3 regions of the Solwaraspora sp. WMMB762 genome follow, and region 3 is predicted to be linked to each of the others. Evidence: riboswitches for the same ligand, from Rfam matches in the RefSeq annotation. Region 3 holds a riboswitch; each other region holds the start of a gene.

Region 1 (2,255 bases), 3.5 Mb from region 3:
CCGCAAGGCCGAGTTCTGCTTCCGGTGGATCGACTCGATCTTCGAGCTCCGGGAGCTGCGTACCCGCGCCGACCGGCGGGCGTTCCTGCTCAACCTGATCTGCTTCGCCGCCTGCATCGAGGGCCTGTTCTTCTACGGTGCCTTCGCCTACGTGTACTTTTTGCGGTCCCGGGGGCTGCTCAACGGTCTCGCGTCGGGCACCAACTGGGTGTTCCGCGACGAGTCGATGCACATGGCGTTCGCCTTCGACGTGGTGGACACCGTCCGCGCCGAGGAGCCGGACCTGTTCGACGCCGAGATGGAACAGCAGGTGCGGGACATGCTCGCCGAGGCGGTCGAGTGCGAGGTGCAGTTCGCCGCCGACCTGCTCGAACAGGGCGTCTCCGGGATGTCCCTGGCCGACATGCGCGAATACCTGCAGCACGTCGCCGACCGGCGGCTGGCCGTGCTCGGCATCGCACCGATGTACGGCTCGACCAACCCGTTCGCCTTCATGGACCTGCAGGACGTGCAGGAACTGTCGAACTTCTTCGAACGCCGGGTGTCGGCGTACCAGGTCGGGGTGACCGGGTCGGTCACCTTCGACGACGACTTCTGATTCGACGACGTTTTCTGCTCGGTTGAGCCGGATCGCTGCTGTCCCGGGCGGAGTTGTCGCCCAGGACAGCAGCGACCCGATCACAGACGCATTCCGTCGGTTCAGATGCGTTGAGCATGGCCTGGATCTGCGCAAGACGGGTCTGGGCATCGCGCAACTGCTGGTGTACTCGTACCGTCCGGGCGACCCGTGCGCCCACCTGCCGACGGGACGCATCAAGGCGGTTGAAGTCCGCAGGCGAGACCGCGATCATTTCACGGCCATCGACAATCACGGCACGCTTGTCGATCTTGCGGCCCATGCGGCACCTTCCGTGCGGACGAAGGTTGGACGACAAGTCCACCACGCGACAGCCAGGCACTGTCCCGTACGTCGGACACCCTGACCCGGACAGCGCCCTCGGGCCCGTACGATGGCCGGTGGAGCTGGTTCGTCCCGTCCGTACGGGCGGGACGTCGTAAGAGGGAACCCGGTGGGAGACCGGGACTGCCCCGCAGCGGTGAGTGGGAACGACCGCCGTCAACAGAGCACTGGACCGCGAGGTCTGGGAAGCGACGGCCAGTAGGCGACTGTGTTATGCCCACGAGTCCGAAGACCTGCCAGCGCTGCGCACGCCGCCGGTGTGCGCCGCCGGCGGCCTCTCGGGAGGGCCAGGGCGGAAAGCCGGTACCCGAGGTGTACCCGTTTTCCCTCCCGTGTCCGCCGGGCACTTCGAGGGAAGGACCCCCTTGGTGAGTACCGCATTCGGCCAGAGCACCGTGCTCGGCTACCCACGCATCGGCGCCAATCGTGAGCTGAAGAAGGCTGTCGAGGCGTACTGGGCTGGCACCATCGACGCCGACGACTTGGAGAGCACCGCCGCCGGGCTGCGGGCCGAGGTCTGGCGTACGCTGCGCGACGCTCGCCTCGACGCGATCCCGTCGAATGTCTTCTCCTACTACGATCACGTTCTCGACACGGCCGTCGCCGTCGGCGCGATCCCGACCCGGTTCACCCGGCTCGGCCTCTCCGCGCTCAACACCTACTTCGCCATGGCCCGCGGCGTGGACGCCGAGCCGGCCCTGGAACTGACGAAGTGGTTCGACACCAACTACCATTACCTGGTGCCGGAGATCGACTCCGACACCGTCTTCACGCCCGATCCGACCAAGGCGCTCAGGGAGTACGCCGAGGCCGCCGAGCTGGGCATCACGACCCGGCCGGTGCTCGTCGGGCCGGCCACGTTCCTGCTCCTGGCCAAGGGCGACGATCCGTTCGCCCGCATCGACGACCTGGTCGAGACGTACGCGCGGATCCTCACCGCGCTGGCCGACGCGGGCGTGGCCTGGGTGCAGCTCGACGAGCCCGCGTACGTCGCCGACCGCACCCCGAACGAGATCGACGCGCTGCGCCGCGCCTACACCCGACTCGGTGAACTGGCCAACCGGCCGCAGATCTTCGTCGCGACCTACTTCGGTGAACTCGGCGACGCGCTGCCGGCACTGCTGGGCACCCCGGTCGAGGCCGTCGGCCTGGACCTGGTGGCGGGACCAGGGAACCTTCACCGGCTCGCCGCCGCCGGCCCACTGGGTGGCAAGACGATCGTCGCCGGCCTGGTCGACGGCCGCAACATCTGGCGTACCGACCTGCGGGCCGCCATCACGGCCGGCGCGACCGT
Region 2 (2,255 bases), 5.1 Mb from region 3:
ACACCACGGCGGTACGGACGGTGGCGCGCAGCTTCGCCCAGTCGACGCCGTCGGCGGTGACGTGCGCGCCGAGGTTGATCGACCCGAGGTTGCACACGGCGGTCTCGTCGTCGCTGTTGACCTCGAGGATCTCGGTGCACAGATTGGACAGGTGGATCGTGTTGCCCGGCTCACCGGTCTGGTTGGACAGCCGGTTCGCGGCGTCCTTGAACGTCATCCACCCGTTGCCGGTCTGCGCCAGGGTGCGCATCATCCGCCCGTACAGGTCGCGGGCCTTGACCGTCCGGACCGCCTTCTTCTCCGCCGCCCGGTACGCCTCGTCGAACGCCTCGCCGAACAGGTCGGGCAGCTCGGGTGCGTCGGACGGGTCGATCAGCGACCAGTCGGCGTCCGCCTCGACCCGCCGCATGAACTCGTCCGGGATCCAGTTGGCCAGGTTGAGGTTGTGGGTGCGCCGGGCGTCCTCACCGGTGTTGTCCCGCAGCTCCAGGAACTCCTCGACGTCCGGGTGCCACGGCTCCAGGTAGACGCAGGCGGCGCCCTTGCGGCGGCCACCCTGGTTGACCGCCGCGACCCCGGCGTCGAGGGTCTTGAGGAACGGTACGATCCCGTTGGACCTGCCGTTGGTGCCCCGGATCAACGCGCCCCGGCCGCGTATCCGCGACCAGGAGATGCCGATCCCGCCGGAGAACTTCGACAGCTTCGCCACCTGGTGGTACCGCTCGTAGATCGAGTCGAGTTCGTCGCGCGGCGAGTCGACCAGGAAGCAGGACGACATCTGGGTGTGCCGGGTTCCCGAATTGAACAGGGTCGGTGAGCTGGGCAGATAGGCCAGGCTGGAGATCAGCCGGTAGAAGTCGATCGCCTCGGCCGGGGTCTGGGACAGCCCGCAGGCCACCCGCAGCAGCCAGTACTGTGGCGTCTCCACAACCAGCCGGGTCTGCGGATGCCGCAGCAGGTAACGGTCGGCCACCGTACGCAGCCCGAAGTACTCGAAGCGCAGGTCGCCGTCGACGTCGACAGCGTCGTCGAGTTTGCGGGCGTTGCGAGCGACGAAGGCGGCGGTGTCGTCGCCGATCAGCCCGAGGCCGTGGGCGTAGCGGATCGACTGGCTGAAGCTGGCCACCTGCTGGCCGCGGACCTCCTTGTCCACGTAGGCGGCGAGCAGCCGGGCCGCCAGTTTCGAGTACTGCGGCTCCTCGCCGATCAGCTCCGCCGCCGTCTGAATGGACAGTTTGTCCAGCTCGGCGGTTGTCGCCCCGTCGTACAGTCCGCTGATCGTCCGGGTCGCCACCCGCAGCGGGTCGACCTCGTCCAGGTCGGCGACCCAGTGTTCGACCGCCTTGACGATCTTGTTGACGTCCACCGGTTCGGTGTCGCCGTCGCGCTTGCGTACCTGCATCGGTTCCCCTTGTCGTGCCTGTCCACCGGTCGACGGACACACGGGGAGGACGCCACCGGTCACCCACCTGGCGGTCTGCTCCGCCGGCGTGGACCGGTCGTCGGCGTCGGCCGTCCCGCGCGGCCTTCGACCACCGCACGCGACGCGTGCGGCACGCTGGCAGGTCTTCGGACTCGTGGGCGTCGTGCTCGTACCTACTGGCCGTCGCTTCCCGGACCCGCCACGGGTCCAGTGCTCGGTGACGGCGGTCGTTCCCACTCACCGCTGCGGGGCAGTCCCGGACTCTAACCGGGTTCCCTCTTGCCTCGACCACCGCCGAGGGGCGGCCGAACCAGCTGCGGGGTACACCATATATGGGAGCAAGCCAGAAGACGCAACACCAGATACTGTGTTCGGCGTGTCGCGGCGTCGGGTGCACCGGGTGCGAGGAGGAGGGTCCGTCGGGTGAGAAGCGTGCTATGGGGTCTGTACGGGGCGGTGCTCGGCGCCCTGCTCGTCGGCGTCGTCGGGGTGCTCAGCATCCAGGCGACCGGGCTGCGGGCCGGTGCGGTCTTCGACCTGAACAACACCCTGGCCGGGATCACCTCGCCACAGACCCCGTACCTGCCGATGCTCGGGATCGCGGCCGTGAGCAGCCTGGCCGCATGGGCGCTCACCGTCGGGCCCCGGCGACGGCCCCGACTGTGCCGGGTGGGCCTGGTCGTCGGCTTCAGCGTGTCGACCATGGCGCTGATCGCCCTGTCGTTCGTCATCGCACCCGACATCGCCGCGCAGCGCGAACTGCTACTCGGAATCCTGCCGGGCTGGCGGGGATGGATCCACAGAGGAGGCGGCGAGTCCGCCGTACACCTGC
Region 3 (2,255 bases):
GTCACCCGGGCGGGGTGCCCGGCTGCCGGTCCCGCCGGGCCGTGCTCCGCTCCCGTCGCGCCGTCCTCAACCGTCACGCGACGTTGGCGAGCGTGGGCCGCCGGTCACCGGTCCGGGCCGGGGTGAGCAGCAGTCCGAACACCACCCCGAGGACCGTCCACATCGTGGCGAGCTGCGCCAGCGAGGCGAGCCGGAACTCCCACAGCAGCGCCGCCGGGATATCGGCGGGCACGTCGACCCCGGTGGCCGGCCAGAGCGCCAGCAGCAGGGCGTACCCGACGACGGCCAGCGCCGCCGCGACCACCGTCCGGTAGGGAGCCGGCCGCGCCCAGCCGGTCAGCCGCCGGTGGGTCAGCAGCGCCAGCCAGGTGACGGCGGCTGCGGCGATGATGAACGACAGATACTGTCCGGTGCGCTGGTTGACGGTGTCCGGGTCGCCGACGCCCGGCGGGTTGGCCGGGAAGTGGATCGCCGGTAGCAGCGCCACCACGACGAAGCCGAGCCCGGCGAGCAGCCCCACGCGGCGGAAGTCGTCGCGGCCGGGCAGCAGGTGCCGGGTCGCCGCGAAGACCACGGCGACGATCAACGCCAGGCACAGCGCCACCGCGACGGTGGCGACCAGCCCGCCGAGGACCTGCATGGCCCGACCGACCAACTCCTCGTCGTGGCTGTGTCCGGCCGTCCCGGTCGCCGCGCGGGCCTCCTCGACGACCAGCGCCGACTCGATCTGCGGTTCGACGATCAGCAGGGCCGCCACCGCGCCTGCCACGCCGGCGGCCGCACCGGCGAGCAGGCCGCGGCCCAGCACCGCGCCGAACGGGTAGGTGCTCATCGGAGCCGGCCGCCCGCTCAGTGGCACGGTACGCCGAGGGCGTGCCGGCCGTCGTGGGTGAACTCGTGCACGAACTCGGCGGCACCGGCCAGCACCAGCCCGTTGTCCTGCGCGACCAGGTAGATGACGACCGCCGCGACGGCGGCCAGCAACCAACCGGCGAGCGGTACGCGGATGGCGGTGGTGGTGACCTCGCCGCCGACAGAAGGTGCAGTCATGCCAGGAAATCCTCTCGTCCATGCCTCGTGGCGATGCGGTGCGTGCCACGGCCGGTCTCCTGGCTCCCGGATCGTCGCAGCCGTCCCGCCTTCCCGGACCGTCGTCGGCCCAGTGGCATGGTGGAACGGACACTTCCCGGTCACAGTGGCGAGGACCACGCCGGACTCACACCGGCTTCCCGAACACCGTGGCATGCGCAGCGTACCGCCGTCGTGACCGGCCGGGCAATGGCTGTGGCCGTGGCCGGCACCGGGACCGGCGCCACATTGACGGTGGACCGTCGGTGGGGGAGCATGACCGGCACGAGCGGTGCGCGGAGGAACCCGGTGCGAATCCGGGGCGGTCCCGCCACTGTGACCGGTGAGTCGCGTCCCCGTGAGACAGCCACTGCCCCAACGGCGGGAAGGCTCGGGACGCGACGTCGATCCGGCAGCCAGGAGACTCCGGCCGCTCGCTGGTCCACCGGTACGCGGGCGTGGACACCCGCGGGAGGGATTCACCATGCACACCTGTCGGCCCCTGCCATGACGCCGTACCCGTTCACCGCCGTCGTCGGCCTGCCCGACCTGCGGCAGGCCCTGCTGCTCGCCGCGGTGCACCCCGGCATCGGCGGCGTGCTCATCCGGGGTGAGAAGGGCACCGCGAAGTCGACGATCGTCCGCGCGCTGGCCGGGCTGCTGCCGGAGGTCGACCGGGTGCTCGGTTGCCGGTTCGGCTGCGACCCGGCGGCCCCGGACCCAACCTGCCCCGATGGGCCGCACACCGCGCCGGTGACCGCACGCCGCGGCCCGGCCGCCCTGGTCGAGTTGCCGGTCGGCGCCACTGAGGACCGGGTGGTCGGCACGCTCGACATCCAGCGGGTGCTCAGCGCCGGCGTGAAGGCCTACGAGCCAGGGCTGCTCGCCGCCGCGCACCGGGGCCTGCTCTACGTCGACGAGGTCAACCTGTTGCCGGACCATCTGGTGGACCTGCTGCTGGACGCGGCGGCAATGGGCCGGGCCCACGTCGAACGCGACGGGGTGTCGGTCAGTCACGCCGCCCGGTTCCTGCTGGTCGGCACGATGAACCCGGAGGAGGGCGAGCCGCGTCCACAGTTGCTGGACCGCTTCGGGCTGATGGTGTCGGTGGCCGCACCTTCCGAGGTGGCCGACCGGGCCGAGGTGGTGCGCCGGCGGCTGGCGTACGAGACCGACCCGGTGGCGTT

What was found. Region 3 has a riboswitch for cobalamin ahead of ACN27J_RS03615 (CbtB domain-containing protein). Riboswitches for the same ligand answer to the same signal wherever they lie in the genome.
Region 1: another riboswitch for cobalamin. It lies ahead of metE (5-methyltetrahydropteroyltriglutamate--homocysteine S-methyltransferase); the one in region 3 lies ahead of ACN27J_RS03615 (CbtB domain-containing protein).
Region 2: another riboswitch for cobalamin. It lies ahead of ACN27J_RS26280 (ribonucleoside-diphosphate reductase subunit alpha); the one in region 3 lies ahead of ACN27J_RS03615 (CbtB domain-containing protein).

The regions. Positions count from the first base shown of each region.
Region 1 is NZ_JBMHMD010000001.1:4,217,615-4,219,869, reverse strand. Features, by position in the region: partial or broken gene ACN27J_RS18800 (ribonucleotide-diphosphate reductase subunit beta) at 1-598, shown strand, start outside; gene ACN27J_RS18795 (hypothetical protein) at 576-899, opposite strand; cobalamin riboswitch at 1,008-1,216, shown strand; gene metE (5-methyltetrahydropteroyltriglutamate--homocysteine S-methyltransferase) at 1,330-2,255, shown strand, end outside.
Region 2 is NZ_JBMHMD010000001.1:5,850,145-5,852,399, reverse strand. Features, by position in the region: gene ACN27J_RS26280 (ribonucleoside-diphosphate reductase subunit alpha) at 1-1,402, opposite strand, end outside; cobalamin riboswitch at 1,544-1,753, opposite strand; gene ACN27J_RS26275 (hypothetical protein) at 1,847-2,255, shown strand, end outside.
Region 3 is NZ_JBMHMD010000001.1:754,864-757,118, forward strand. Features, by position in the region: gene ACN27J_RS03605 (hypothetical protein) at 1-5, opposite strand, end outside; gene ACN27J_RS03610 (CbtA family protein) at 74-832, opposite strand; gene ACN27J_RS03615 (CbtB domain-containing protein) at 850-1,050, opposite strand; cobalamin riboswitch at 1,083-1,256, opposite strand; cobalamin riboswitch at 1,368-1,495, shown strand; gene ACN27J_RS03620 (VWA domain-containing protein) at 1,576-2,255, shown strand, end outside.